Regions from separate parts of the Rhizobium sp. B230/85 genome, predicted to be linked through region 4. Evidence: predicted binding sites of a transcription regulator. Region 4 holds the regulator's gene; each other region holds the start of a gene.
The links. The regulator LexA, encoded in region 4, represses DNA repair genes until DNA is damaged. The targets are predictions, from matches to a motif close to TGTTCNNNNTGTGTTCNG.

Region 1: ruvC (crossover junction endodeoxyribonuclease RuvC) is a predicted target of LexA. The motif match lies at 1,263-1,280, and genes of this name have one in related genera.
Region 2: dinB (DNA polymerase IV) is a predicted target of LexA. The motif match lies at 2,870-2,887, and genes of this name have one in related genera.
Region 3: J5289_RS01155 (helicase-related protein) is a predicted target of LexA. The motif match lies at 6,074-6,091, and genes of this name have one in related genera.

What each region holds. Positions count from the first base shown of each region.
Region 1 is NZ_CP072156.1:3,265,471-3,272,349, forward strand. Features, by position in the region: gene ruvA (Holliday junction branch migration protein RuvA) at 47-661, opposite strand; gene ruvC (crossover junction endodeoxyribonuclease RuvC) at 704-1,219, opposite strand; gene J5289_RS15740 (methyl-accepting chemotaxis protein) at 1,448-3,763, shown strand; gene J5289_RS15745 (YebC/PmpR family DNA-binding transcriptional regulator) at 3,893-4,639, opposite strand; gene J5289_RS15750 (pyridoxamine 5'-phosphate oxidase family protein) at 4,797-5,300, shown strand; gene J5289_RS15755 (TIGR00282 family metallophosphoesterase) at 5,360-6,184, opposite strand; gene J5289_RS15760 (5-formyltetrahydrofolate cyclo-ligase) at 6,202-6,774, opposite strand; gene J5289_RS15765 (HAD-IA family hydrolase) at 6,819-6,879, opposite strand, start outside.
Region 2 is NZ_CP072157.1:625,701-633,637, forward strand. Features, by position in the region: gene J5289_RS20950 (DNA polymerase Y family protein) at 1-1,413, opposite strand, end outside; gene J5289_RS20955 (ImuA family protein) at 1,331-2,086, opposite strand; gene J5289_RS20960 (hypothetical protein) at 2,448-2,756, opposite strand; gene dinB (DNA polymerase IV) at 2,910-3,998, shown strand; gene rfbC (dTDP-4-dehydrorhamnose 3,5-epimerase) at 5,038-5,604, shown strand; gene rfbB (dTDP-glucose 4,6-dehydratase) at 5,625-6,674, shown strand; gene rfbD (dTDP-4-dehydrorhamnose reductase) at 6,691-7,572, shown strand; gene rfbA (glucose-1-phosphate thymidylyltransferase RfbA) at 7,667-7,937, shown strand, end outside.
Region 3 is NZ_CP072156.1:231,267-239,203, reverse strand. Features, by position in the region: gene J5289_RS01205 (DUF1868 domain-containing protein) at 1-623, shown strand, start outside; gene J5289_RS01200 (glutathione S-transferase family protein) at 638-1,288, shown strand; gene rpmF (50S ribosomal protein L32) at 1,447-1,632, shown strand; gene J5289_RS01190 (hypothetical protein) at 1,766-2,170, shown strand; gene phaR (polyhydroxyalkanoate synthesis repressor PhaR) at 2,206-2,778, opposite strand; gene J5289_RS01180 (acetyl-CoA C-acetyltransferase) at 3,014-4,195, shown strand; gene phbB (acetoacetyl-CoA reductase) at 4,254-4,979, shown strand; gene J5289_RS01170 (hypothetical protein) at 5,010-5,159, opposite strand; gene J5289_RS01165 (YMGG-like glycine zipper-containing protein) at 5,342-5,593, opposite strand; gene J5289_RS01160 (DUF3309 family protein) at 5,643-5,798, opposite strand; gene J5289_RS01155 (helicase-related protein) at 6,296-7,937, shown strand, end outside.
Region 4 is NZ_CP072156.1:2,106,356-2,114,292, forward strand. Features, by position in the region: gene J5289_RS10275 (ComEC/Rec2 family competence protein) at 1-1,890, shown strand, start outside; gene lexA (transcriptional repressor LexA) at 1,871-2,590, opposite strand; gene J5289_RS10285 (VOC family protein) at 2,756-3,640, shown strand; gene kdsA (3-deoxy-8-phosphooctulonate synthase) at 3,637-4,482, shown strand; gene eno (phosphopyruvate hydratase) at 4,630-5,904, shown strand; gene J5289_RS10300 (septum formation initiator family protein) at 6,040-6,351, shown strand; gene pdhA (pyruvate dehydrogenase (acetyl-transferring) E1 component subunit alpha) at 6,509-7,549, shown strand; gene J5289_RS10310 (pyruvate dehydrogenase complex E1 component subunit beta) at 7,565-7,937, shown strand, end outside.

The sequences.
Region 1 (6,879 bases), 1.2 Mb from region 4:
TTACTTTCCAGCGATAGCAAGGAGTTTTGGGAGCGGCAAGGAATTCTCACTTCGACAGTTCCCTCAGCCCCAGCCTGATGAGCTTGGCGCTGTCGGCACCCTCGCCCGCCGTCTTCATGGCGGCGGCAACGGCGTTGGCGGCTTGGTCACGCGAGTAACCGAGATTGGTAAGGGCCGACACGGCATCCGACACCGGCGCTGCGGCAACGCCCTCGCCGATCTCCTGCTTGAGGCCCATGTTCAGCGCTTCGCCTGCAAACGCCGGAGCCTTGTTCTTCAATTCCAGTACCATGCGCATCGCAACCTTGGGGCCGACACCGGGTGCTCGGGAAATGACGGTCTTGTCCTGCAGGGCAATGGCGTTGGCAAGCTCCGAGGTCGTCAGCGTCGACAGCACCGCCAGCGCCACCTTCGCCCCGACGCCCTGGACGCTCTGCAGCAGAATGAACCACTCCCGCTCCAGCACGGTGAGGAAGCCGAACAGCTTCAGCTGGTCCTCGCGCACATAGGTTTCGATGAACAGCACGCAGGCCTCGCCGACGCCGCCTAATCTTGCCAGCGTCCGGCTGGAGCAATAGGCGACATAGCAAACGCCGTGGACATCGACGAGCGCATAGTCCTCGCCGATTTCCTCGATGGTGCCTTTGAGTTTGCCGATCATGGGATATCCGTCAGGTTCTGGTAGTGGTGACGTATCAAAACGCTATCCGGCGGCCAGCAAGGCCTGTCGCATGCGGTTGCCACCACGATTATGGGCATGACATATGGCGATCGCCAGCGCATCGGCGGCATCGTTGCCCTTGAACTCCGCCTTCGGCATCAGGATCTTCAGCATCATGTGGATCTGCTGCTTTTCGCCGTGGCCGACGCCGATGACCGCTTTCTTGACCGCGTTCGGAGCATATTCGGCGACCGCGAGCCCCGCCCTTGCCGGCACCAGCATGGCGATGCCGCGTGCCTGGCCGAGCTTGAGCGTTGCGACAGCATCCTTGTTGACGAAAGTCTGCTCCACCGCCGCCTCATGGGGCTGATGGGTGTGCACCACATCTGACAGCCCGTCGTGCAGCTGGCAGAGCCTCGACGCCAGATCCATGTCGCCATCCGAAAGCACGGTGCCCGAGGCGACGAACCGCAGGGAGTTTCCGAGCACGTCGATGATGCCCCAGCCCATGCGGCGCAGGCCTGGATCTATGCCGATGATACGAATCGTGTTCTGCATGGTCGTCAACCTACCGTTCATGGCAACCATGTGCCAGAAAAATGTGAACAAAGCAAAAACATCACGATAATTCATCACGCGTCTTTACGTGCGATTAAGCCATTTTGCCGACTCTTCCCCGATATTGCCTACGCAGGTGGTTCGGCAGCGGCCGCACCCCAGTTTAACAACTTTTTCGCTGCACATCGTTTCGCGCTATGGACGAGACGAGAGTCTAGAGGTTACGCCATGTCTCGCCGGTTCCAGTCGCTGTCCTTCAAGGTGATCGCCACCTTCCTGCTGCTGACGCTCCTCTCCGTCGCCGTTCTCGACGGCCTCGCCTACATCGCCAGCAACAGGCTTTCGGACGATCAGGCGCTCGAGGCAAAGAAGAGCGTGCTGGTTTTCCGCGGCGACATGCTGCAGGACCAGTTGCAGCAGATCGGCACGCAGGCGGATTCGATCGCCCGCATCGAGGCGGTACAGATGACGATCACCAGCCTTAGAAGCGGCTGGAAAACCATCGAGAAGACCTCCGGCGACGCCCGCGCGGAATTGCAGAAAGTATTCGTCAGCCAGAACCCCAATCCGGCGGACCAGCGTGAAAAGCTTCTGAAGCCCGGTGGTCCCAGCGGGTTCTATTACTCCAGCCACGAGACCGCCCAGGCAGAAATTGGCCGTGACCTCCAGGGCTCGCCTTTCAGCGACCTGCTGATTGCCGACATGGATGGCGCGGTGATCTATTCCTACAAGAAGGGTCCCGCCTTCGCAGAAAATCTCAAGAGCCCGGCCTGGGTCGCATCGAGCCTCGGGAAAACCTACGCAGATGCTGTCGCAAACGTCGCCAAGGCAACCAACGACACCGCCCCGAGCGCCTTTTCCGGCCTGCGTGTAGACCCCGCGACCCAGAAGGGCGCCGTCTACTTTGCCGTCCCCATCCTCAAGCTTGGCGCACCCAAGGGCGTGATGATTTTCCAGGTGCGCGACGATATCCTCGCCTCCATCCTGTCCAAGGGCAACCCGGCCACGAGCACGGCGAGGTCGGTCGTAGTTTCGGAAGACGGTTCGGTTATCGGCGTCGACGAAGCCGCACACCTCGTAGCTGTCGATGGCGCCGCCTATAGTTTTGCGGCTGAAGCATTGGCCGGCAACGATATCAGCGTCGCCGATCTCACACGTCCCGATGGTGAGGCACGCGCCTATGCCCGCCCGATCGTATTCGGCGGCAAGCATTTCCTGATCGTCGAGAGCCTGCTCAAGAGCGAACTGAATGCCGGCTCGATCGCGATTGCCAAGTTGCTGACACTCATCGGCTTCGGCGTACTCATCCTCGTGGCGCTGGCAACCGGCCTTGTGATGAAGCTTCTCTTTGCGCCGCTTGCCCGTCTGGCCGCTGTTACCCGCGATGTCGCGGATGGCAAGCTGGACAGCGAGATCGGCAGTCAGGATCGCAATGACGAGATCGGCACGATGGCGAAGGCCCTTGCACGCTTCCGCCAGTCGCTCATTGACCAGCGCCTGCTGGAGGCGGCCAGCGCCGAGGCTCATAAAAACGCGGAAGCCGAGCGCCAGGCAAGGCTCACGGAGCGCGAGGCGGAAGCCCGCGTGCTGCAGGATGTCGTCGAAAACCTGGACGAGGGTCTGCACCACCTGGCCGCCGGCGATCTCGCCTACCGCTTCGATACCGCCTTCCCCGCCGAACTCGAAGGCCTTCGGGTCAATTTCAACAAGGCCCTGGCAACGCTCAGCGACACCATGACGGCGATCGGCGGCAACTCCATGGCCGTCCATTCCGGCTCTGAGGAGATGCGCGGCGGTGCCACCGAACTTGCGGGCCGCACAGAACGCCAAGCGGCCTCGATCACCGAGACGGCAAGAGCGGTCGGCGCCATCACCGATGCCGTCCGTCTGCAGATCACCCGCGCGGAGCAAGCCGAGCGCATAGCACGCGACGCACAGGCCGAAACGCAAGGCTCGGGTCGCATCATGCGCGAGACGATCGCCGCCATGGAAGCCATCCAGGGCTCGTCGCGACAGATGAACCAGATCATCAGCGTCATCGATGGCATTGCCTTCCAGACTAATCTTCTGGCGCTCAATGCCGGCGTCGAAGCGGCCCGTGCGGGCGAAGCTGGCAAAGGCTTTGCAGTTGTCGCGCACGAAGTGCGGGAACTGGCACAGCGCTCGTCCAGCGCCGCCAAGGAGATTGCTGGACTGCTGGCGAAATCGACCGGGGAGGTCGAAAACGGCGTAGCGCTGGTCGAACGCGCCGGCGTCGCACTCGACGGCATCAGCACCCATGTCGAGAACATCAACGTTCAGATCCGCGAAATCATGCGCTCGACACACGAGGAAGCCGAGACACTTCGGCAGATCAACCTTGCCGTCACCGATCTCGACGCCATGACGCAGCAGAACGCCGCCATGGTGGAAGAGACGACCGCCGCAATCCATCGCCTCGCCTCAGAGGCGGGCGAGATGGACAACAGGCTCGGCAATTTCACGCTGACAGATCCGGTGCGACGCAAGACCGCCGAGATCCACTTCCTGCACCGTCGCCGCTGAGGCTTCGGGCATGGACGACGGTTTGGCCACTTCTCCAGCTTGCCACAACGGACCTGGCCTCAAAACACAAACACCCACCTTCCGCAGAAGCGGGTGGTGGGTGTATCAACTCGGTAGCCCGCTAAAACGTCAGGCCGACAGCTTGGCCATGACCTCGTCGGAAACCTCGAAGTTAGAATAGACGGACTGGACGTCATCGTCGTCCTCCAGGCTGTCGATAAGCTTCATCACCGACACTGCCTTTTCCTCGTCGACCGGCACTGTGTTCTGCGCCTTCCAGACGATCTTGACGGTTTCCGCCTCGCCCAGCGTTGCTTCCAGCGCCTTGGAGACTTCGTTCAGCGCTTCGAAGCCGCAGATGATGGTGTGGCCTTCTTCATCGGTAGTCACGTCGTCGGCACCCGCCTCGATTGCCGCTTCCATCACCTTGTCTGCATCGCCGACCGCGAGCTTGTAGGTGATTTCGCCAACGTGGTCGAAGGAGAAGGAGACCGAGCCTGTTTCGCCAAGCGTACCGCCGGCCTTGGTGAAGGTCGAGCGGACGTTCGAGGCGGTGCGGTTGCGGTTGTCGGTCAGCGCTTCGACGATCACGGCAGTGCCGCCGGGGCCGTAACCTTCATAGCGGATCTGCTCGTAGTTTTCGCCTTCGCTACCCGATGCCTTCTTGATCGCACGGTCGATGTTGTCCTTCGGCATCGACTGCGCCTTGGCGTTCTGGATAGCGAGACGCAGGGCGGCGTTCATCGTCGGGTCGGGCAGTCCGGCCTTGGCGGCGACGGTGATTTCGCGCGCCAGCTTGGAGAACATTTTCGACCGCACGGAATCCTGACGACCCTTGCGATGCATGATGTTTTTAAACTGTGAATGGCCAGCCATGGCACCCCTGCTCAGTCTTCTGATATGAATGGCGCCTTATAGGTGCGAAGCCACAGGCATTCAAGCGAAAAGCCCTGCCACGCCGGAGGTTGACTGAAGGAACAAAGGTGGCCCACCTCACGTTTCAGGACGCATTATCAAATCGAAAGGATTGGCCATGGCCAGCTTCAGCGAAGCACAGGAACATCCGGCAAAGCAGTTGTGGGAGCAGATCGATGCGGTGCACGCCGGCATGCTGGGTATCGACGGCATCGACATGCACATGCAGCCAATGGCGCCGCACGCCGATCCGACGACAAACACCATCTGGTTCTACACCAAGACCGATGCAGACATCGTCAAGAGCATCAAGACCGGCGCCCGAGCCCGCTTCTGCGTGGTCGGCAAGGATCACGACTATCACGCCAGCCTCGCCGGCAAGATCGAGGTCCGCGCCGACCAGGCAAAGATCGACGAGTACTGGAGTTCGGTGACCGCCGCCTGGTATCACGACGGCAAGAAGGACCCGACCCTGACGATGCTTGCGATGCATGTCGAAGATGCAGAACTATGGATCTCAACCGGCAGCAAGCTGAAATTCGGCTGGGAGATCGCCAAGGCCAATCTCGACGACGACAAGATGCCGGACGTCGGCGTCAAGCGTCATCTGACGTTTGCCTGAACGAGAATAGCCCGGGCCGTCAACGGACAGCCCGGGCTAGCTCATAAGTTAATCATCGGTCAGTTCCAGAACGAGGGAACGGTCTCAGCGAGTCTAGGCCCGATCCGCAGCGGCGCTATCTTTTCCGCCAACCCGGTCGAATCGGAGATTTCCACGCCGACCCCACATATCGTCGCCGGCCCGGATGCCGCCTCGAAGCGGCCTTTCGGCATCTTCGAAATGAACCGGTTGAGCGGTTCTTCCTTTTCCATGCCCAACGAAGAGTCGTAGTCGCCACACATGCCGGCATCGGACATATAGGCTGTTCCGCCGTTGAGGATCTGTGCATCGGCCGTCGGCACATGGGTGTGGGTCCCGACGACAAAGCTGGCGCGGCCATCGACGAAATGTCCGAAGCACTGCTTTTCGCTGGTAGCCTCCGCATGAAAGTCGAAAACGATCGCATCGGCCTGCTCCTTCAGGGGGCAGGCAGCGAGAATGGCCTCGGCCGACTTGAAGGGATCGTCGAGTTCGGGATGCATGAACACGCGGCCCATGATGTTGGCGACCAGCACGCGGGCGCCGTTGCGCGCATAATAGAGGCCGGAGCCGCGTCCGGGCGTTCCGGCCGGATAATTGGCCGGGCGCAAAAACTGGTCGTGCCGGCCGGCAAAGGAAACCGCTTCCTTCTGGTCCCATACATGGTTGCCCGTCGTCACCACGTCGGCGCCGGCATTGATGGTTTCCAGGAAGATTTCTTCGGTGATGCCGAAACCGCCGGCCGCATTCTCGCCGTTGACGATGACAAAATCGAGCTTGAGATCGGACACCAGCCCCGGCAGGCGGTTCCAGACGCTCACGCGCCCGGTCTTGCCAACCATGTCACCCAGAAATAGCAGTCTCATTCCACGTCGGTCTCCGGTCAGAAAATGCGAAGGCCGCTTTCGGTCAGAATGGCGTCAAGGGGAACGTCGTGCGGCTCGGCGGGTACTGATGGCACTTCTTGGCAATCGAATGCAATGCCGATCAGGCGCCGCGCGAGGCCTTTCCGTCGTAAAAGCGCAATCGCCCTGTCATAATAGCCGCCACCGTAGCCAATCCGCCGTCCGGCAGCGTCGAAGGCCGATAGCGGCACCAGCAGGATATCGGGTTCGAGCAAAGCTGCGGTCTCGTCAGGGCCGAGCGTACCGAAGGCACCGGGAACAAGCGAACGGGCATCTGCCAGTTCGCGAAAGACGATTGTTTCCCTGTCGACAACTACAGGAAGACAGACCCGCGCGCCCCGCGATCGCAACAGATCGAGCAGCGGCCGGATGTCCGCCTCGGAGCGGATGGGCAGGAAGCCGGCAATAACCGCTCCCGGCTCGAAGCGAATTTCCGCATCACCACACCGCACCATGGTGGCGCTTTTTTGCGCCCGCAAATCCGCCGGCAGCGCGTCGCGAGCCGCCAGCCGTTCCTTGCGAAGCTGTGCTTTCATCTCACTCGAAGCCATGTCGTCCATCCCGTAAGCCAACGCCCCGGGCGTGGCTGCACCCCTCAGGCGCGCACCACCGACAGTTTTCCGTTGGCGCCGATACGGGCGCTGACGTTATCATAA
Region 2 (7,937 bases), on a different replicon from region 4:
GACGGTGAAGTAGTCGCGAACCGCCGCCCATTCGGACGTGCGCTGCCACCATTCGCCGAAGATGCGCTCGGGCCCGTCGGCGCGTTTGACCCGCCGTCGCTTGCCCCGCCACGTCACCGATACCGGCGGATGGTCGGGCAGCAGCGCGATCACCTCGACCTCTTCCGGATGGGCAAGCAAGAGGACCGGACGCGGCCACTGATGCGACCAGAAGACGTCGATATCGTCAGCGGTCGCAGCAATACGCCGGACGCTGCGCTCCGGGACGTCGGATGCGACCGGTGCCAGACGGTAGACCCGCTGGCCGCGATTGCCGAAGATGTCCACAAGCGGCGTGATATCGCCGTCACCGTCCTCGACAAACGACGATGCCGTCTGGGTCTCCTCGAGCGGCTGCGCCATGACGGCGACCAGGGTCAGCCTCTCGATGCCAAAACCGGGATCGATCCTTTCGGTGCGGTCCTTGAACAGCTTGGTCAGCCAGGCCACGTTCCTTGCGGGCTTTGCCGTTCCGGCACGAATGGCCTGGCGGGCATTGTCGACCGTGTCGACGATCAGGTCGGCGCGCCGGACCCCCAGCCCTTGTCTTTGAAGTTCGGCGCAGAGCTCGACGACCAGGCGCCCGACATATTTGTCTATCGTCTCTGCCGCACCGATCGGGTCCTGGAAAGAGCGCGCGACCGCAATCTGTCCAGGGCTCCTGATGGGCTCGATCGGCTCGCGGACACGACCGAACATCTGGTCAAGGCGTCGCCCGATCTCGGGCCCGAAGCGAAGCGTCAGCGGCGCGCGCGGCGTCATGGAGAGCTCCCCGATCGTGCGAAAGCCGAGGGTCCTGAGATCCCCGATGATCTTGTCCGGGAGCCGCAACAGGCAGACGGGCAAGCGCTCGACGGCGCGCAGGGTCTCGCCTCTGGGTATGATGACCGTCTCCCTTTTGATCGCCCGTGCGCAGGCGTGCGCGGCACCCCATGTGTCGGCTATGGCGACACGCGTCGTCAGACCCCTGGCGGCGAACCGATTGGCGATGCCCGTCAGCATGGCACGCTCTCCACCCTTCAGATGGTCGGCACCCTCCGTGTCCATGACGATACCGTCTTCGGCATCGACGGCGACGATGGGCGAATATTGGGTCAATGCCCACAACGCGATCCGCTCGAGAGCCGCAGCGCCGGCCCGCGGGTCGGCCTCGATCGTCAGCAGTCCCCGGAACAGGGCCTGGGCCTTTGCGGCCGCCATGCCGATGCGCACACCTGCCCGTCTTGCCGGATCGTCGGCGGCCGACACCCAGCGTTTCGATCCGCTTTTTGCAATCACGGCAATGGCCTGGTCAACCGGAATGGCGGGATCGGCCGCGCGACGAATGCGATCCGTCGACAGATCCGGAAGGTAGATCGATACGACCCTGGTCATCACACGCTCCAACGACAAATTCGGCACAGGCGCCGGCCCGCGATCGCATCAGCTCCAGCAACCAGGTTGCCCGCCCGACGCCGGGTACCGGCAAGGCCGCCGACGGCAGCACGCTGACGCGCCACCGCGTGGTCGACGCGGTCGGCTGACCGAAGTCGTTGGCTTCCGTCTGCCGGCGCCATCTGCGAACGACGAGGGCCAAGCTCCCCTTCTGTTCGGCGGCCAGCTGCAGGCGCCGGCTTTCCAGCATCGGCAGCCGAACGAGCTCCCCCACGACCGCGCCGAGGCCGCCATAGGACAAGGCCTCCTCCATGGACGCAAGCACGTCCTCCTGCCGATCGCCCTCGACGAAGATGACCCGGTTGGCATCGAGGCCCGCTTGGGCCAGCGCCGGGAAGAACAGGTCTGGACGCGTCAGACACCAGACGATCTTGCCTTTGGTGCGGGCCGCAATCCCGGCAACGAACAGGGCGGCGGCTGCGCCATCGACGGCCCCGGCGCCACCGCCTGCAAACTCGTGAAGAGCGCCGCGCGCAAGACCGCCTCCCGGCAGCACGGCGTCGATCTCGCCGACACCGAAGGGCAGGCTTTCCAATGGCTTCGCCGGGCCACGCCCAAGGGCGGCGATGCGGCTGCGCAGATCGGCTATGACGTGCTCGCGTGCAGCCGTCATCGTTCACGCAATCCTCTCGGTTCGTGGGTCATCAGAACGACGTCATGCCGTTTTATCGATTGAAGTTCATGTTCTGTTCCGGCGAACGGCGAGAGTCAAGCCGGTACAAAATAGGAATATCCTCCTCCAATTTTAGCAAAGGAGAAGATTCTTGAGCCAAATCAGCGCCGTACCCCCCTTTTGCGCCGTGTTTGGCCTCAGGAAAAAAATCAGTGGGTGCGTGCCTGGACGAAACGCCGGGCGCGGCCGGTCGCGGCATGGATGCGACCGGGAGGCGGTTGATCTTTCGGGGGAAAGGCTCGATGTGGCCCGCTCCCCATTCGAAGAGCCACTCGCCACGGTCATGCAAAGGCTTGGGCGCCTATTGGCCCGAGACGCGAATGGCACCCGCCTCGCCCAGACTGCGCTGGACAACCGCAACTTGGCTGGAGGCGATATTGGCGGACACCTCGATTTCGCCGCCAAGCGGCGCATCGTCTCGCGCGCCCTCGTTGTGTGAAAGGTCTCCGCCCGATGGCGACGTGCCGACGGTGTTTTCATTGGTGGTCGATTGGATGAAGATGTCAGGCCTTGCGATGCCGTGCTGCTGAACCAAATGCTCGACTGCAAGATCGGCTGCGGCCCGGGTCGCGAAGGTGGCTCGGATCTTCAGGGTGCTGTCGTCGGCCATGCGGCTATCTCCTGTTGCTGATGTCACCTGGCTCAACGTCCCTTAGGCCCACAGGTTGCCTCAAGCGGGCAAGTCACCGTCAATCGCCTTGGATATCGGTCGAAACACTGCTATGTTCTCTTTTTGTTTCGCCGACAATCCCAGATGGCCGCCATGAACGACGTGACGTTATCCCCAACCCGCAAAATCATTCATGTCGACATGGATGCCTTCTATGCCTCGGTCGAGCAGCGCGACAATCCCGACCTGCGCGGACGGCCGCTGGCCGTTGGCGGATCGGCTGCCCGGGGTGTCGTGGCGGCGGCAAGCTACGAAGCGCGAACCTTCGGTGTCCACTCAGCCATGCCTTCGGTGACCGCCAAGCGGAAATGTCCGGAGCTGATCTTCGTGCCGCCACGCTTCGAGGTCTATCGGCAGGTGTCGCAGCAGATCCGGGACATCTTTGCTGAGTACACAGCCCTTATCGAACCCCTGTCGCTCGACGAGGCCTATCTCGACGTGACCGAGAACCTGAAAGGCATGGAGATTGCCACCGACATTGCGCTGGAGATCCGCGCGAAGATCAAGGCTGTCACCGGCCTCAATGCATCTGCCGGCATCTCCTACAACAAGTTTCTGGCCAAGATGGCAAGCGACCTGAACAAGCCCAATGGCCAGGCGGTGATAACCCCGAAGAATGGCCCGGGCTTTGTCGAGACCCTCCCCGTCAAGAAATTCCATGGCGTCGGGCCGGCAACTGCCGAGCGCATGAAACGGCACGGCATCGAGACCGGCCTTGACCTCAAATCGAAGTCGCTTGCCTTTCTCCAGCAGAATTTTGGCAAGTCCGGGCCCTATTTCTACGGTATCGCTCGCGGCATCGACGAACGCCGGGTCAGGCCCGACCGGATCCGAAAATCCGTTGGCGCCGAGGATACCTTCGTCGAGGACATTGACGATCTCGATCTGGCCAAGGCGGAGCTCAGGCCGTTGGCGGAAAAGGTCTGGCGCCATTGTGAGGCCAATGCCATCACGGGAAAGACGGTGACTGTGAAAATCAAATATTCGGACTTCAGCCAGGCGACCCGCAGCAAAACCCTGTCCGGGCCTGTCTCGGATGTCGACACGGTGCTGGAGGCCGCAGAGATCCTGCTTGCCTCGGTGTTCCCGCTCAAACGTCCTGTGCGGCTCCTGGGCGTGACCCTGTCATCGCTGAACACGGAGGACCGCGCTCAAGAACCGCAACTCGCTCTTGGCCTCTGACGCGATGGTCCTGAAACGAAAAAGCCTGCCGCGGGAGGAGGTGCGGCAGGCTTTTCGAAAAGAACCGAACAACGGCTTGGGAGGAGGAGCGCCGTTGTTCCGACAGGCGTCCCCGGAAGGAGGAGTGGGCCGCCTGAATTCGAAGCTTTGCGGGAGGAGGAGGAGCATCGCTTCCATGAACACGAAGATAGCCGATCTCGCCGCACATTAAATAGACTTTGTTGCAGCGCAGCCATGCGAAAACCGACGAGCTGTTTGAGGAGAGAAATTGTCCTGCAACCCTGATCGACCGGTCCGGAAATTCGATCTTGGCGGGAAGGCAGCGCCTGGCGAGAAATAGCGAGGTTTTTGGTTCAAAGCGCTCACGGTGCGTTTCGTCACTCTCTGGGCGTTCACGGAATTGTCGGCACGGGATAAGACAACAATCCTCGTTGGCGCTGGCGTCTCCTTCACGGCACCCGCTGTCCGGGTAGACTATGGTCTGACAACGCCGACATCATGCGCAGGATGAGGACACGCCCTACAGTCTGGGCCGGACGGGCGGGCAGGACTCGGCAGCGTCGGGCATCAGCGTCTCATCGCTCGGCATGAAGACAGCGTCCAGTCCAGCCGCCCGCTGAGACGCTCGTCCATTTGGTCGCGCCTGATGGGCCTTGCCGGATCCTGGCTGGTGACATTGGTGTCGGTGACTGCGCCCGCCACCTGCCTGCGCCGCATGCAGCTTAGTCGATCGTCGCACTGTCAGCTGCGGCGGTGGCTTGCCCTGCGACGTCAGACTGCCGGCGCCGACCAAGGCGGCCGACGCGGAACTGCAGGCTATAGAAACTCGGCGAATGGAGGGTTTTTGTCGAGCCGGCCTGCGAAAACCTTTCACTGTCAGTTAGAGCTGGCAATGGCGTATCTCCTCCACCCGGCTCTTTTAAGTGTTGAACGGTCCTTGAGTCTAAAAAGGATGACCGGAGATTTGTGATTCGATAGAAGTCGCTTGCAAACCGGTCTCGGAAATTACAAAGGATCGAGTGGAACAGATGGGTGTATGATGAAGATCGACCGATTGCCGCTTGCTGGCCTCACAAAAATTACCCCTAACAGACTTGGTGATCATCGCGGGTACTTTTCCGAGACGTTCAAGGAGGGTTGGTTCCGCGAGAATGTGGCCGACGTCACATTTGTACAGGAAAACGAGTCTCTGTCGGCTTCGGTCGGAACGGTGCGTGGGTTGCACTTCCAGCTGGAGCCATTTGCGCAAGGTAAATTGGTGCGGTGTATCGCAGGAAGGATCTTCGATGTCGCTGTCGATATCCGCGTGGGATCGGCAACCTACGGACAATGGTACGGGCTCGAACTCTCAACGGAAAACGGCGAGCAGCTCTGGATCCCGGCAGGATTTGCCCACGGCTTTGCGACCCTGGTTCCCGATTGCGTGATCTCATACAAGGTGACAGCGCCCTACAGCGCGCAGAACGACCGCGGCCTTCTGTGGAACGATCCAAGCATCGGTATCGCGTGGCCGCTGCCGCTCCAAGACGCCATCCTGTCCAACAAGGACAAGGAACAACCGACTTTGGCGGAGCTGCCCGCGTACTTTCAGATGATCAACGAATAAAGCCACGGAGACAGAACAACATGCGCATTCTTGTCACAGGCGGAGCAGGGTTTATCGGGTCGGCACTCGTCCGGCATCTCGTGAAAAACGTCGGTGCCGAGGTTTTGAACGTCGACAAACTGACCTATGCCGGCAATCTTGCATCGCTCAGGGATTTCGACGGCGCCCAGAATTACAGGTTCCTTCGGGCCGATATCTGCGACCTGCAGAAGATGTCGGAGGCCATGGCCTCCTTCCAGCCGGATCGTATCATGCATCTGGCCGCCGAAAGCCATGTCGATCGTTCGATCAGTGGCGCCGCCGACTTCGTGCAGACCAATGTCATGGGGACCTTCAGCCTTCTGGAAGCGGCACGGCATTATTGGAACGACCTTCCGGCCGACCGAAAAGCGTCCTTCCGTTTCCTCCATGTTTCGACCGATGAGGTCTACGGCTCGCTCGGCGAAGAAGGCTTGTTCGAAGAGATCACGCCTTACGATCCGTCCTCACCCTATTCCGCTTCGAAGGCAGCAAGCGACCACTTGGCGGTCGCATGGCACCGCACCTATGGCCTGCCCGTCGTGGTGTCAAACTGCTCCAACAATTACGGTCCCTATCACTTTCCGGAAAAGCTGATCCCGCTCATCATCCTCAATGCCATGGATGGCAAGCCGCTCCCGGTCTATGGAAAGGGCGTCAATATTCGCGACTGGCTTTATGTCGAGGACCACGCGCGCGCCCTCGATCTGATCGCAGGGCATGGCCGGCTGGGCGAGAAGTATAACGTCGGCGGTCGCAACGAGCGCCGCAACATCGACGTCGTCACCCGTGTCTGCGAACTGATGGACCAGCTGCGTCCCAAGGCAAGGCCTCATGCCGAGCTGATCACGTATGTTACCGACCGCCCCGGCCATGACGCGCGCTACGCCATCGACGCCACCAAGCTGGAGAGAGAGTTGGGCTGGAAAGCGCAAGAGAATTTCGACAGCGGTATCGAGCGCACCGTGCGCTGGTATCTTGACAATGAATGGTGGTGGCAGCCGCTGCGTCAGGGTGTTTATTCTGGCGAGCGTCTCGGCGTACTGAAATAGGTTCGGGAACAGAAACATGCGGATAGCCGTCACAGGAAAACGTGGACAGGTGGTGAGCGCGCTGATCGAGCGCGGGCCGTTTGCCAGTGTCGAGATTGTCGCTGTCGGCCGCCCGGAACTGGATTTGGCCGACAAGGACTCGATCCGAACGGCTCTCGTCGGCCTTAAACCCGATGCGATCGTTTCGGCCGCCGCCTACACGGCGGTTGACAAGGCCGAGAGCGAGGCAGCGGCGGCCTTTGCCATCAATGCTGACGGTCCGGCAGCGATCGCAGCCATCGCCGAGGAACTCGGCATTCCAGTCGTGCATCTGTCGACCGACTACGTGTTTCCCGGCGACAAGAACGGTTTCTATGTCGAGACAGACGAGACAGGGCCTACCTCTGTCTACGGCAAATCCAAGCTGGCAGGCGAGCAGGCGATTGCAGCAGCGACCGCAAACCACGCAATCCTTCGAACCGCCTGGGTCTATTCGCCTTACGGTGCCAATTTCGTCAAGACGATGCTACGGCTGGCTGAAACGCGCGACGCCATAAACGTCGTTGCCGATCAGCAGGGTACGCCGACCAGCGCTCTCGACATCGCTGATGCGGTGATCGCCATCGCTCAGCGGCTGGTCAAGGATGCCGATCCGAAGTTGCGCGGTGTCTTTCATCTGACCGGCAGCGGCGAGGCGACCTGGGCGGAGTTCGCCGAAGAGATTTTTGCCAATCTGCATCAGAAAACCGGCAAGGCGGTAACCGTCGGGCGCATCACCACCGCGGACTATCCGACGCCAGCCAGCCGACCGGCCAATTCACGGCTATCGAACGGCAAGCTCAATGATGTCTACGCAATAGTGCTTCCGGACTGGCGACAGTCCACGAGAGCGGTTTGTGAGAGACTTTTAACAAACTAAGACATAGGGAGCGTTCCGGCTGCTGCCAAGCGGCTGGCTGGGAGAACGCTTCCACAAAGACGCTCCCATCGTCTCATGACACAAGGAAAGAAGCATGAAGGGCATCATTCTTGCGGGCGGCTCCGGCTCTCGCCTTTATCCGATCACCATGGCCGTGTCCAAGCAGCTGATGCCGGTCTACGATAAGCCTATGATCTATTACCCGCTGACAACGCTGATGCTTGCCGGTATCAGGGAAATTTTGATCATCACAACGCCCCATGACAACGAGGCGTTCAAGCGCCTGCTAGGCGATGGCAGCAACTGGGGCATCTCCATCGATTACGCCGTGCAGCCTAGCCCCGATGGTCTCGCCCAAGCTTTCG
Region 3 (7,937 bases), 1.9 Mb from region 4:
CATTCCAGTATGAGCCGGGCAACACGATCGTCTGCCATGTGGTCGACGGATCCGAGACCCAGCAGGCGCTGATCGACGCGCGCGCCAAATATCTCGCCATGCCGGAAGCCGGGCAATTCACTTTCACGGCGATGTCCAGCCTGCACATGACGCTCTTCCAGGGCATTATCGAGTATCGCCGTGACCGGCAATTCTGGCCGGCGGACCTGCCGACCGACATGCCGATCGACGAGATGACCGAGGTCATGGGTGAGCGGCTGAAGGCATTTTCGATGCGCGATCCCTTCAAGGTCAGCGTCACTCGAGCCCGGCCGTCCGGGCTGCTGGTCGACGGCGCGACGGCGGAGGATCGGCGCATCATGCGGGCGTGGCGCGATGCTTTTGCCGACCTCCTTGGCTATCGCCATCCGGACCACGACACCTACGCATTTCACATCACCTTCGCCTACGTCATCGAACGCCTGTCCGACGAAGCCCTGCCGCGCTGGCAGCAGTTGCTCGACGAGATCGGCAGCGACGTTCGCGAACGCTGCCCGATCCTCGAGTTGAGGCCGCCGGCATTCTGCGCGTTCGACGACATGAACCATTTCGAAGAATTGATGGTCTTCAACTTCAAGCCCTGAAACAGGATGACACCATGGACAAGCTCACCCTCTACATCGCCAACAAGAACTATTCGTCCTGGTCCTTCCGGCCATGGTTGGCGATGCAGGGGTGCGGCGTGCCTTTCGAGGAGGTGCTCGTTCCCTTCGATTTTCCGGCTGGCAATCCGCGCTTCCGCGAGATCTCGCCGACGGCGCGGGTTCCGGTGCTGCATCACGGGAGCCTCAGGGTCTGGGAATCGCTGGCGATCATCGAATACGTCGCCGAATTGTTTCCGCAAGCGGGTCTCTGGCCGACGGACCCCGCTCTCAGGGCGCAGGCGCGTTCGATTTCCATGGAGATGATTTCCGGCTTTCGGGGCCTCCGCAACGCCTGCCCGATGAACTTCCGCCGGCCCAGGCGCCGGTTGCTCGACCAGCCCCATGACGTGGCAGTCGACGTGGCGCGGATCGAAACGATCTGGCGCGAGATGCGGGCGCTGTCGGGCGGACCGTTCCTGTTTGGCGCCTTTTCGGCCGCCGATGCGATGTTCGCGCCGGTCGTCAATCGCTTCGAAGCCTATGACCTGGTTGTCGCTGAGGATACATTGAGCTATATGGCGGTCATGAAAGCCCATCCGGCCTGGCAGAAGTGGCAGACGGCGGCGCTGGAAGAAACCTGGATCGTCGCTGAAGACGAGGCTTGATGCCTGAATTAGCCGTTGCCGCAAAAAATGCGGCTAGGGACTGGTCAAAGGCCCAACCCCGATGTATAAGCGCGCCAAAATTCCGAAATCGATTGCATGTCGTTTCGGCCGCCTGGCTGGCCGTTGTCATGTCTATCCCGCACAGTGGAGTAACGAAAATGGCTGTACCGAAGAGAAAAACAAGCCCGTCCAAGCGCGGCATGCGCCGCTCGGCTGATGCGCTCAAGACTTCGACCTACGTCGAAGACAAGAACTCCGGCGAACTGCGCCGTCCGCATCATATCGACCTGAAGACCGGTATGTACCGCGGTCGCCAGGTTCTGACGCCAAAAGAATCTGCATAATTTCTTGCGATTGCAATATCGGTATTGAGGCTGGCCTTTGGCCGGCCTTTTTGCTTTTCTCGCCTAGGTTTAAAAGCGATGCGACTTGCGCTATGGTTGTGCGGCCGTTCGTCCACGATGGAGTTAGTCGATCATGATTGCCGCTTTCCCGCTGATGGTTATCCCGTTCGTGCTCTACAATCTCGCCATGGTCGGGCTGATGGGCGGTGGCGGCATTGCGGCGCTCGGCAACGACGTAATCATGTTGTCGATGCTGTCGGGAGCAACCTGGAAGATGGCGCTCGGCGATCTTTTCATCGTCATCGCGCTGGCGCTGCTGTTCTTCGAGATCCTTAAATCCACCCGCAATGTCGGCTCGCTCGCCAATCACATGCTGTCGATGCTGGTTTTCATCGCTTTCCTGGTGGAATTCCTGCTGGTGCGCGACGCAGCGACGCAGATATTTTTCATCCTGATGACCACCGCCTTCATCGATGTGATCGGCGGTTTCGCGGTCTCGATCCGCACGGCGGGACGCGACGTATCGATCGGTCTCTGAGGGCGACCGCAGCCGTGGCTGCGGCCTGATCGCGGTTACAGGCTGTCGAGCTTGGCCTGCAGCGCCTTCATCTGCTCCTTCAACTCGTCGATGTCGCGGGCTTCGGCCTTGCGGGTTTCCTTCGGCGGTGACTTCATGAAGGGCGCAAACATCTCCATGGCCTGCTGAAACATGTCCGTGTTGCGGCGCACCTGTTCCTCGACCATCTTGATCGGCAGCGAGAAGTTCTTGGCGAGCGGCGTTTCGCCAAAAGCGCTGCTCATCTGCTCTCGCATCTGGACTTGCTGCTCGGTGAAGGACTTCATCGAATGCTCGAGAAAGCTTGGTACGACCATCTGCATCTGATCGCCGTAAAAGCCGATCAGCTGTCGCAGGAAGGAAATTGGCATCAGGGTATTGTTTGTCTTCGATTCCTGCTCGAAGATGATTTGCGTCAATACCGCATGCGTGATGTCATCGCCGCTTTTGGCATCCTGAACTGTAAACTCCTCCCCCCGTTTTACCATCTCCGCCAGGTCTTCCAGTGTAACGTAAGTGCTGGTGCCTGTGTTGTAGAGGCGGCGATTGGCGTATTTCTTTATTACGACCTGGCCCTCGTTTTTTGCCATTATCAGTCTCCTAACCCCGTCTGATTGTATGGATACTCCTCCACCAAAGAGTGTAGACGGAAAGGAAGGCCGGTGACAATCAGTTTGTGCGCTGCGGCAATCCCTTTCCGCAGGTTGGTTTTTCGGTCCATCAGCATGTTGAAACAAAACATGCAGGGTTGAAATCTTCGTGTTTGACTCGGGAGCCCGGCTTTGACAGTTTTCGCCGGCCGAGCCAGCTCTCGAGGAGGATTTCATGAGCCAACCATCCATCGTCATCGCCAGTGCCGCGCGCACCGCAGTCGGCGCCTTTAACGGTGCTTTTGCAGCGGTCCCGGCCCACGAACTGGGAGCAACGGCAATCCGGGGTGCGCTGCAGCGCGCCGGCATCGAGGCTGCCGAGGTGGACGAGGTTATCCTCGGCCAGGTGCTGCAGGCAGCGCAGGGCCAGAACCCGGCGCGCCAGGCTGCGATGAAGGCGGGCGTGCCGCAGGAGGCGACGGCCTGGAGCGTGAACCAGCTTTGCGGCTCGGGCCTGCGGGCCGTGGCGCTTGGCATGCAGCAGATTGCGCTTGGCGATGCGAAAATTATCGTGGCCGGCGGCCAGGAGTCCATGTCGATGGCGCCGCACGCGGCCCACCTGCGCGCGGGCACCAAGATGGGCGACATGACCATGGTCGATACGATGATCAAGGATGGCCTGACCGACGCATTCTACGGCTATCACATGGGTATCACCGCCGAAAACGTCGCCAAGCAGTTTGAGCTGTCCCGCGATGACCAGGATACCTTTGCCGTCGCTTCCCAGAACAAGGCCGAGGCAGCCCAGCAGGCCGGACGTTTCAGGGATGAGATCGTGGCCTTCACAATCGCCGGCCGTAAGGGCGACGTGACCGTCGATAGCGACGAGTACATCCGCCACGGATCGACGCTGGAGGGCATGGCGCGGCTCCGTCCTGTGTTCGACAAAGAGGGGACGGTTACCGCCGGCAACGCATCCGGGCTAAACGACGGTGCTGCCGCAACGGTGCTGATGAGCGAGGGGGAAGCCGAACGTCGTGGAATCCGTCCACTGGGCCGGATCGTTTCCTGGGCAACCGCGGGCGTGGATCCGCAAATCATGGGCACCGGCCCCATTCCGGCCTCGCGGAAGGCGCTGGAAAAAGCTGGCTGGACGGTTGGCGACCTCGACCTCGTGGAGGCCAACGAGGCCTTCGCGGCACAGGCCTGCGCGATCAGCCGCGAACTGGGCTTCGATCCCGCCATCGTCAATGTCAACGGCGGGGCGATTGCCATCGGTCACCCGATTGGCGCATCGGGCGCCCGTACTCTGACCACTTTGTTGTTCGAGATGAAGCGGCGCGGTGCACGTAAGGGTCTTGCGACCCTGTGTATTGGCGGCGGCATGGGGGTAGCCATGTGTATCGAGGCGTTTTAAACAGTCTGCCATGGGGTCTGCGGGCTGCGTGGTAGGCAGCGGCACTGGGGAACGGACTATGAGCAGAGTAGCACTCATCACCGGGGGCACCCGCGGCATCGGCGCCGCCATTTCCATGGCGTTGCACAATGCCGGCTATCGGGTCGTCGCGACCTATGCCGGCAACGATGAAAGAGCCGAAGCCTTTAACAGCGTGACGGGCATTGCCGTCTATCGCTGGGACGTCACGGACTACGAGGCTTGCGGCAAGGGCATTGCCCAGGTCGAGGCTGACGTCGGCCCGGTGGAGATCCTGGTCAACAACGCCGGCATCACCCGCGATGCGATGTTCCACAAGATGACGCCGCAGCAGTGGCATGAGGTGGTGAATACGAACCTGAACGGTCTTTTCAACATGACGCACCATGTGTGGGCGGGCATGCGGGAGAGAAATTTTGGGCGGGTCGTCAATATCTCGTCGATCAATGGCCAGAAAGGCCAGATGGGCCAAGCCAACTATTCGGCCGCAAAGGCGGGGGATATCGGCTTTACCAAGGCGCTGGCGCAAGAAGGCGCTGCCAAGAACATTACCGTCAATGCGATCTGCCCTGGCTATATCGGCACGGAGATGGTGCTGTCGGTGCCGGAAAAGGTAATGAACGGTTATATCCTGCCGCAAATTCCGGTTGGCAGGCTGGGGGAGCCGGAAGAAGTTGCCCGTTGCGTCGTATTCCTCGTTGCCGATGACGCCGGGTTCATCACCGGCTCCACGATCACGGCAAATGGCGGCCAGCTTTTCGTCTGACGGATTTATCTTCGTCTATGAAGTGGCGAGCTAGCGGCGTGCATTCCGCGGGCGCGAGCGAACAGGCACGAGCACCCGGCTTTGCTCCTTGCGCTGGGCCGCCCGCACGGCAACGGTCGAGGTAACGGCAGCGGCAGCGATGACACCCAAAGCAGCGATATATGTGACGAGTTCAACCATGGAAAAGTCGATCCTTTCGGCGAGCACCCGGTAGCCCGGCTCAAACAATATTGCTCGCGTTCCATCAATATCGGTACAGCAACACCGAATTGAAAGGGGTTGAAGTTCACGTCATCGTCAACAGTGTGTTGACGGCATGAAAAAGGGCGCCGAAGCGCCCAATTCCAACTTCATGCCGAAGCTTAGCGGCAACGTGCTTCGTAGCGCTGGCCATAACGGTCGCGATAGATGCAGTAGCCACGACGTTCCGAGTGGCCGATCAGGTTACCGACGAGGCCGCCTGCAACGGCGCCGACAGCAGCACCGCCCCAGCTATTGGTGACGGCACCACCGATGACGGCACCGGTGCCTGCACCAATGGCTGTGCCGCGCTCTTCCGGCGTGCACGATGCGAGTGTGCCGATGAGTGCAACTGCGATAATCAGTTTTTTCATGTCTTGCTCCCTAGATAATAGACCATATTGGTCTAGCACAAATTACGAATTAAATCCGCCCCATCAGGACGAGCACCAGAATGATGACGACGATGAGACCAAGGCCACCAGAAGGACCATAACCCCAGCTGCTGCTGTAGCCCCAGTTTGGCAGTGCGCCCACCAGGAGCAATACGAGTACGACGAGCAGTATCGTGCCGAGCATGGTCAGTTCCCTTCACTTCGAAAGCATTTGTTTGCTGATGCCATAAACGCGGCTCACATAAAGTTGTTCCCGCCAACTATCTCGATTATTTGGGACAATGGCTTATTGGGGAGATTTTATAGCCGGCTCAGCGGTTTTTCATGGCTGGATGCTGCTCTCGCCCTGAAGATGCTGTCACGTCGGCGCCGACGACGATTCATCATCTGGTGCTTTTGGCCGGCGTAGTGACGATATCTAGGCGTGAACGGATCATGAATCCGGGCGAGTCAGCGATTCGTAGCCTCTTTGTTCCGGGGGCGTTCCAAACCGCTCCCGCAGGTCGTCCGAGGCCACTTTGCTTCCCGTCTGTGGCAAATGACCAGTATTATCCGGGTGTCTAAAAAATTGTTTTGCCTTCCGGGCCTTGCCTTTGCCACCTAGGCTGGTCATCTGTGGGGAAGCTTACAACAAGCGTTCCTGACCCTGAAGGCTGCTGCGCCTCATCTTCGCATGGACCAATGACCCTGACTTCGCAGCCCATGATTTTGAGCGGTCGCGGTGTAACCGCGGTGCTCGGACCGACAAATACCGGCAAGACCCATTACGCCATCGAGCGCATGGTCGCGCACGGCAATGGCATGATCGGCCTTCCGCTGCGGCTTCTGGCGCGCGAGGTCTACACGCGGCTTGTCGAGAAAGTCGGTATCAAGAACGTTGCGCTGTTTACCGGCGAAGAAAAGATCGCCCCGCCTAACGCCTGTTACTCCGTCTGCACTGTCGAGGCGATGCCGCGCGAGACGCGGGCCTCTTTCGTTGCCATCGACGAGGTGCAACTCGCCGGCGATCTCGAGCGCGGTCATATCTTCACTGATCGTATCCTGCATCTGCGCGGCCGCGACGAGACATTGCTTCTCGGCGCGGGCACCATGCGGCCGATCCTGGAGCATCTGTTGCCGGGAATTACCGTTGTCGAGCGGCCAAGGCTTTCCCATCTTGCCTATGCCGGCCAGAAGAAGATTACCCGGCTGCCGCAGCGTAGCGCCATCGTCGCGTTTTCAGCGGATGAGGTCTACGCCATTGCCGAACTGATCCGTCGCCAGCGCGGCGGGGCGGCCGTGGTCCTCGGTGCCCTAAGCCCACGCACGCGCAATGCCCAGGTCGAGCTTTACCAGAACGGCGATGTCGAATACCTCGTCGCTACCGATGCCATCGGCATGGGCCTCAATCTTGATGTCGATCACGTCGCGTTTGCCCAGGACAGGAAATTCGATGGCTACCAGTTCCGTCATCTCAATCCTGGTGAACTCGGGCAGATTGCCGGCCGTGCCGGTCGCCATCTGCGCGACGGGACGTTCGGTGTTACCGGCCAGGTCGATCCCTTCGATGCCGATCTCGTTCGCCGCATCGAGAGCCACCAGTTCGACAACGTCAAAGTGTTGCAATGGCGCACGAAGGATCTCGACTTTTCCTCCGTCGCCGCGCTGAAGCTCAGCCTCGATGCGCCGCCGCGCATCCATGGGCTGACACGTTCGTTGCCTTCCGTCGACCAGCAGGCTTTGGAGCAACTGACCGGTTATCCGGAGGTTGCGCGCCTCGCCGTCGGCCGGGCGAATGTAGAAAAATTATGGGAAGCCTGTGCATTGCCGGATTATCGGCGTATCACACCGGCCCAACATGCCGATTTGATTTCGTCCCTGTTTTCCGATCTCGTGCAACATGGCACGGTGAACGAGGATTTCATGGCCGAGCAAGTCCGGCGCGCCGACCGGACCGATGGCGAGATAGACACGCTTTCGGCGCGAATCGCGCAGATAAGAACTTGGACCTATGTTTCGAATCGGCCCGGTTGGCTTGCCGATCCGACACACTGGCAAGAAAAGACGCGGGAAATCGAAGATCGATTGTCCGACGCGTTACATGAAAGGTTGACGAACCGCTTTGTTGATCGCAGGACATCTGTGCTCATGAAGCGCCTGAGAGAGAATGCAATGCTGGAAGCTGAAATCAGTGTAAATGGAGATGTCTTCGTCGAAGGGCATCATGTCGGGCAGTTGACCGGGTTCCGGTTCTCTCCTATCGGCGGGACTGACGGTCCCGACGCCAAAGCCGTGCAGAACGCGTCGCTCAAAGCGCTGGGTCTGGAATTCGAGGCGCGCGCTG
Region 4 (7,937 bases):
CCACCGGAGCAGATATCCCTTCTCGTGCGCGGCCAGGATGTACCGTTCGAACTCGGAGATGTGGTTGAGGGCAGGGCCCGGTTGAGCCCGCCAGCCGGCCCGGCGCTGCCCGGCCTCCACGATTTTGCCTTCACTGCCTATTTCGAAGGCACCGGTGCCAACGGTTTCTTCTACGGTACGCCGCAACTGATGATGGCCAGCGTCGACGACACCAGCGAGCGAACGACGCTCCAAAGGACCGACCGCTGGCTGACTGGGCTGCGCGGCCATATCGGCGACCGAATCCGCTCGATCCTGCCCGGCGACACCGGCGCCTTCGCGGCTTCGCTGGTCAACGACGAACGTCGGGCGATTTCGCCTGAAACGACGGATGCCCTAAGAGTGTCCGGCCTCGCTCATATCATTGCCATCTCGGGACTGAATATGGCTTTGTCGGCCGGTATCTTCTATGTCGGCCTCCGGCATGCACTGAGCCTGTTTCCCGGATTGGCGCAGGCTTTTCCGACCAAGAAAATTGCAGCCGTCGGTGCGCTGATCACCGTCACCGCCTATTATTTCATTTCCGGCTTCGGTGTATCGGCCGAACGGGCCTTCATCATGATGGCGATCATGCTGGTCGCGGTGCTGTTCGACAGACCATCCTTCAGCCTGCGCAATGTCGCCCTTTCGGCTATCGCCATTCTAGTGCTCTCGCCGTCGCAGATCCTCGGCCCGAGTTTCCAGATGTCCTATGCGGCGACCATCGCCCTTGTATCCGGCTATTCGCTATGGAAGCGACGTCCGCCCCGCGAGCGGCGGTTTGCTGCTTTCCGGGCACCGATGCCGGTGCGGGCGGTCAGCCGCTTCTTCACCGGCATCGCCATGACGTCGTTCATCGGCGGCGCGTCGACGGCAATCTTCTCGATCGAACACTTTCACCGGCTGGCGACCTATGGCCTCGTTGCCAATCTCGCCGCCATGCCGGTGGTGTCATTCATCGTCATGCCGGTCGGCATGCTTGCCATGCTGATGATGCCCTTCGGCCTCGACGGCGTGTTCTGGCTTGTCACCGGTTGGGGACTTGATATCGTCATGGTCATCGCAAAGACGGTGGCTGCATGGGGCGGCAATGTGCCCTTCGCGCGCCTGCCTAGCGGACTTTTCCCGACCATCATTGCCGGCTTCATGCTGATGACGGTGCTGCGAACGCCCATGCGCCATGCCGGCGCGTTGCTGATTGCGGCCTCGGTGACTTTTGCCGCCTTCCAACCGTCTCTCCAGAAATCGGAACTGCTGATTTCGGAGGATGGCGAACTGGTCGCCATGTTCCGGCAGGGGAGACTCGAGCGCAATCGTGAGCGCCCCCCGGATTTCATCTATCAGCAATGGCAGCGAGCCCTGCCGGTGTCAGAGGATACGCCGCCGCAAATGCTGCCGCCGGACAACTCGACCCCGCCCCATTCCGTTCGTGGCCGCCCCTCGACCCGTATGGATGCGGAGCATCAGGCCACATTGCGATCAGCAATGGAAACTGCTCTGGACAATGCGGTCGACGGCGGGTTTGCCTGCCATGGTCGCGATTGGTGCGTTGCCATGCTCGAGACGGGCGCGATGCTGGTGACTATCTCCGATGCGGCTTATCTGGGGCCGGCCTGCGATACCGCCGACATTGTCATCACGCCGGTCAAACTTCGCCTTGATCTCTGTCGGTCCGGTGCAGTGCTCTACACCGGCGCATCGCTACGCAAAACAGGTTCCATCGAGGTCAACTTGATATCTCCTGAGCCAAAGTTCATCACCGCGTTCAGCGCCCTTGACCGTCCATGGGAGAGGCATCGAGCCTATGACTGGCGAAAGCCGGCCTTCACCGGTACCGATGCCACGTCACCGGTCAGTGATACCGGCGGATAAGTCCGACAAGTCGCCCCTGGATCTTTACCCTGTCCGGGCCGAAGATGCGGGTCTCGTAAGCCGGATTGGCTGCCTCGAGTGCAATGGAGGCACCCTTGCGCCTAAAGCGCTTGAGCGTTGCTTCCTCGTCATCGACGAGGGCGACAATAATGTCGCCGGGGCTCGCCGTACTGGCATTGCGGATGATGACCGTATCGCCGTCGAAGATGCCGGCCTCGATCATCGAATCGCCTCGCACTTCGAGCGCGTAATGCTCGCCGGCGCCGACCATATCGGCGGGGACCATGATGTCGTGGGTGTTGTTCTGGATCGCGGCGATGGGAACACCGGCGGCGATGCGGCCCATGACCGGCAGCGAGACGGAGCCGCTGCGGTCGTCGACTGCGGGCTTTGTCGGCGCTGCGGCGACCGCCGGCGTCTTGCCAAGGCTGCCTTCGATGACGCTCGGCGAAAAGCCGCGCCGTGGCTGCGCATTCGGGTTATAGGCCTCGGGAAGCTTGATGACCTCGATGGCACGCGCCCGGTTCGGCAGGCGGCGAATGAAGCCGCGTTCCTCCAGTGCCGTGATCAGCCTATGGATACCTGATTTCGACGCCAGATCCAGCGCGTCCTTCATTTCATCGAAAGAAGGCGGCACGCCGGACTCTTTCATTCGTTCGTGAATGAAGAGAAGCAGTTCCTGTTGCTTGCGCGTCAACATCGTTTTTCGTGCTCCAAGTGCGAAACAAAGCCAGAACGGACACTATATGTTCCATATGTGTTCCGCAAGTGACTAAATCTTTGTGAACGCCGTTGGAATAATCGCATTTTTGGAAGATCATGTCGCGCTGCCGTCGCTGACGGCTTCGCAGGGTGGAGACAAACCATGACAGCAGCCTATCCAATCGACCATCTGGTCCTGCCGACCTGCGATATAGCCTCTGCGCGCCAGCGGCTGAGCAAGCTTGGCTTCACTGTCGCTGCCGATGCACGGCATCCCTTTGGTACTGAAAATGCTTGCGTTTTCTTCGCCGACAAGACCTATCTCGAGCCACTCGGCATTGCCAGTCTCTCGGAGTGCGAGGCGTCGGCGCTGGCCGGCAATGTCTTCGTCGCGCGCGACCAGGCTTTCCGGTTTCGCGTCGGCGACGATGGTTTTTCCTCCATTGCCTTCGCAACCGGCAATGCTGAAAGCGACCAGCAGCGCTTTCGCGACCGCGGGGTCTCGGCCGGCAAGATCCTCGAGTTCGAAAGGCCGATGCGCATGCCGGACGGGTCCGAATCGATTGCCGGCTTTCGCCTTGCTTTCGCCGCAGATTTGCGTGCCCCGGATTTCTTCGTTTTCACCTGCGAGCGCATTAATGCGATGCCGACGGATCGCAGCGCGCTGGAGAGGCATCCGAACGGCGTTCTCGGCATTTCGCGCATTGTGCTGTCCTGCGCCAGCCCGGAGGCGTTTTCCGGGCTCATCAGCCAAGTTGGCAATGGTGCCGCAATCGCTCCGCATTCCTTTGGCATCACAGCATCGGCAGCCAATGTGGAAATCGACATCTTGAGCGGCGAGGGGATGGAGGCCTTCTATGAGGCGGCGCCATCCGGTGAAGATGCGGGCCTGCGGGGGCGGGCAATCGTCTTTGCGGTTCGCGATCTTTCCGTGACAGAAGCGCATTTGGCTGGTAACGGCGTGACCTACACACGCAAGAGCAACACTATTCTGGTGAAGGCCGCTCCCGGGCAGGGGGCATTGTTTGCCTTCGAGGAGACAGCATGAGCCATTCGACAAATTCGGACGTGGTCGCCGGCGAAGGCCCCGGCAAGGTCACTTTCTCCAACAGCAAGCGCCTCTCGCTGATTGCCGGTCCCTGCCAGATGGAGAGCCGCGATCATGCCTTCACGATAGCCGGCAAGCTCAAGGAACTCTGCGCCTCGCTTGGCATCGGGCTCGTCTACAAGTCGTCCTTCGACAAGGCCAACCGCACATCCCTGTCCGCCCAGCGTGGCCTTGGGCTGGAAGCGGCTCTGGAGATCTTCGGCGAGCTGAAGAAGGAATACGGTTTCCCGGTGCTCACCGACATCCACACGGAGGAGCAGTGCGCCCTTGTCGCCAAGACCGTGGATGTCCTGCAGATCCCGGCCTTCCTGTCACGCCAGACCGATCTTCTGGTCGCTGCCGCCAGGACCGGCCGCATCATCAACGTCAAGAAGGGTCAGTTCCTCGCCCCCTGGGACATGAAGAACGTGCTGGCCAAGCTTAACGACAGCGGTAACCCGAACATCCTGCTCTGTGAACGCGGCGCATCCTTCGGCTACAACACGCTGGTCTCCGACATGCGCTCGCTGCCGATCATGGCGGCGATGGGCGCTCCGGTGATCTTCGATGCTACCCACTCCGTGCAGCAGCCCGGCGGCCAGGGCGGGTCCTCCGGGGGCCAGCGCGAATTCGTGGAAACCCTTGCCCGCGCGGCCGTTGCCGTCGGCGTCGCCGGCGTGTTTATCGAAACCCACGAGGACCCCGACCATGCGCCGTCCGATGGCCCCAACATGGTGCATCTGAAAGATATGCCGAAGCTGCTCGAAAAGCTGCTGGCATTCGACGCCATCGCCAAGGCCTAGCATCTGCGGGAGCGTTCAACAGGCTGACATGATCTTGGTTTAGTCGGCTATGACGTTCCCTCATTCGAAGCGCGTGATGGCATTGTAATTGTCACGCCTTCGATTTAGAGATTTCAATCGATTATAACCAGCGAGCAGGAACCAGCCATGACCGCAATCACCGACATTATCGCCCGCGAGATTCTCGACAGCCGCGGCAACCCGACTGTCGAAGTCGACGTATATCTGGAAGACGGCAGCATGGGTCGCGCCGCAGTCCCGTCGGGCGCCTCGACAGGTGCCCACGAGGCAGTCGAATTGCGCGATGGTGGCTCGCGTTACCACGGCAAGGGCGTCGAAAAGGCTGTAGAAGCCGTCGATACCGAGATTTTTGAGGCCATCGGCGGTCTCGATGCTGAAAACCAGATCCAGATCGACAACCTGATGATCGAGCTGGATGGCACGGCCAACAAGTCCCGCCTCGGCGCCAACGCCATCCTCGGCGTATCGCTCGCCGTCGCCAAGGCCGCCGCCCAGAGCGCCGACCTGCCGCTCTATCGCTATGTCGGCGGCGCCTATGCCAGCCTTCTGCCTGTGCCGATGATGAACATCATCAACGGCGGTGCCCATGCCGACAACCCGATCGACTTCCAGGAATTCATGATTCTCCCCGTCGGTGCAGAAACCTTCTCCGATGCCGTCCGCATGGGCTCCGAAGTTTTTCACGTGCTGAAGAAGGAACTGTCGGCCCAGGGTCACAACACCAATGTCGGCGACGAAGGCGGTTTCGCACCGGGCCTGAAAAGCGCGCCGGAAGCCCTGGACTTCATCATGAAGTCGATCGAGAAGGCCGGCTATCGTCCCGGCGAAGACATCTACCTCGGCCTCGATTGTGCTGCGACAGAGTTCTTCAAGGACGGCAAGTACGTTCTCGAAGGCGAAGGTCGCACGCTGGAGCCGGGCGCCATGGCTGAATACCTTGCCGAACTCGCTGCCAAGTACCCGATCCTGTCGATCGAAGACGGCATGTCCGAAGACGATTGGGAAGGCTGGAAGACGCTGACAGAGCTGGCCGGCAAGACCACCCAGCTGGTCGGCGACGATCTGTTCGTTACCAATTCCTCGCGCCTTCGCGACGGTATCAAGATGGGCGTTGCCAACTCGATCCTCGTCAAGGTCAACCAGATCGGCACGCTGACCGAAACGCTCGACGCCGTCGAAACGGCCCACAAGGCCGGCTATACAGCCGTCATGTCGCACCGCTCTGGCGAAACCGAGGATTCGACGATTGCCGATCTCGCGGTCGCCACCAACTGCGGTCAGATCAAGACCGGCTCGCTGTCGCGCTCGGACCGTCTTGCCAAGTACAACCAGCTGATCCGCATCGAGGAAATGCTCGGTCCGCAGGCCCGCTACGCCGGCACGTCCATCCTGCGCGGCTGATACCAGACGCATTCGCTTTTCTACCAACCGCGCCTTCGGGCGCGGTTTTTTAGTCGATTTCGCAACACGGTCAACGGACGGTTAATCTCTGCCGTCTAGTGTCGCTCACACGGGTACAGCGTATGGGCAAACGGCATGTGGACAAAATATCATAAGAAGAAGCGGCTTGGTCACCTGGTGCTTCCAGCCATCACCGTCGCCTTCGTATCCTATTTCGGCTACCACTGCGTCCATGGCGATTACGGCCTGCGGGCGACCGAAGTATTCGAGCAACAGCGACTGGCCCGCTCCAAGGATCTGGCCGATCTCGTTGCCAAGCGACAGCACCTCGAAAAGGAGGTTGCCCTGCTCAGCGACGGATCGCTCGACAAGGACATGCTTGATGAAAAGGCCCGTTACCAGCTCGATTATTCCAAGGCCGACGAAATCGTCATCTTCAACAAATAGCGCGATTAACTGAATTTCAGTTAATCGGAGATTTTATTTATTTTTCAGTGACTTATATCGAATACTAGCCATGCGTTTATGGCATTGCTGCATCTGTTAATCTTCCCTATGTTACGCGTCACCATTGATCGATGCTTATCACACAGGGGAGGGTTGAATGGCGCCGAAAATCGCGTCCGTTTCCAACCGGAAAACGTCCAAGTCAGCACGTGTTGAAACCAACGGCGGTCCTATAGCCGATTTCGATCGCGACGAAGAGCTGAAAGCCTACCGCGAAATGCTGCTCATCCGGCGCTTCGAGGAAAAGGCCGGACAGTTGTACGGCATGGGGTTCATCGGCGGATTCTGTCACCTCTACATCGGCCAGGAAGCTGTCGTCGTCGGCATGCAGATGGCCCAGAAGGAAGGCGATCAGGTCATTACGGCCTATCGCGACCACGGCCACATGCTCGCTTGCGGCATGGAAGCGCGTGGTGTCATGGCCGAGCTGACTGGTCGCAGCAGCGGCTATTCGCACGGCAAGGGCGGCTCGATGCACATGTTCTCGAAAGAGAAGCATTTCTACGGCGGTCACGGTATCGTCGGTGCGCAGGTTTCGCTCGGCACCGGGCTCGCTTTCGCCAACAAATACCGTGGTAATGACAGCGTCTCGGTCGCCTATTTCGGCGACGGTGCGGCCAACCAGGGCCAGGTCTACGAGAGCTTCAACATGGCTGCTCTCTGGAAGCTGCCGATCGTCTATATCATCGAGAACAACCACTACGCCATGGGCACGTCCTCTGCCCGCGCGACGGCGCAGTCCAACTACTCGCTGCGCGGTTCGGGCTTCGGCATTCCCGGCATGCAGGTCGATGGCATGGATGTGCGCGCTGTCAAGGCGGCAGCCGACGAGGCGCTCCAGCATTGCCGTTCCGGCAAGGGCCCGATCATTCTCGAAATGCTGACCTACCGCTATCGCGGCCATTCGATGTCCGACCCGGCGAAGTATCGCTCCAAGGACGAAGTGCAGAAGATGCGCTCAGAACATGATCCGATCGAGCAGGTGCGCTTGCGCCTGGTCGGAAAAGGCTGGGCATCCGAAGACGATCTGAAGGCGATCGACAAGGATGTTCGCGATATCGTTGCCGACAGTGCCGATTTCGCCCAGTCCGAGCCGGAGCCGGATGCATCCGCGCTCTACACAGACATTCTGCTCTGATCGGGGAGGGAACACATGCCTATCGATATCCTGATGCCCGCCCTCTCTCCGACGATGGAAGAAGGCACACTGTCCAAATGGCTGAAGAAGGAAGGTGACAAGGTCACTTCCGGCGACGTCATTGCCGAAATCGAAACCGACAAGGCGACGATGGAAGTCGAAGCCGTCGACGAAGGCACGATCGGCAAGCTCCTGGTCGCCGAAGGCACCCAGGGCGTGAAGGTCAACGCCAAAATCGCGATCCTGCTTGCCGAGGGCGAAAGCGCCGACGCCATGAACGCTGGTGCGGACACCGAAAAGGCTGCAGCCCCCAAGGCCGATGCCGATACGCCGGCTGCGGCCAGCAACGACGCCGGCGGCAAGGCCCGCCAATCCGCCGATGAGCCGA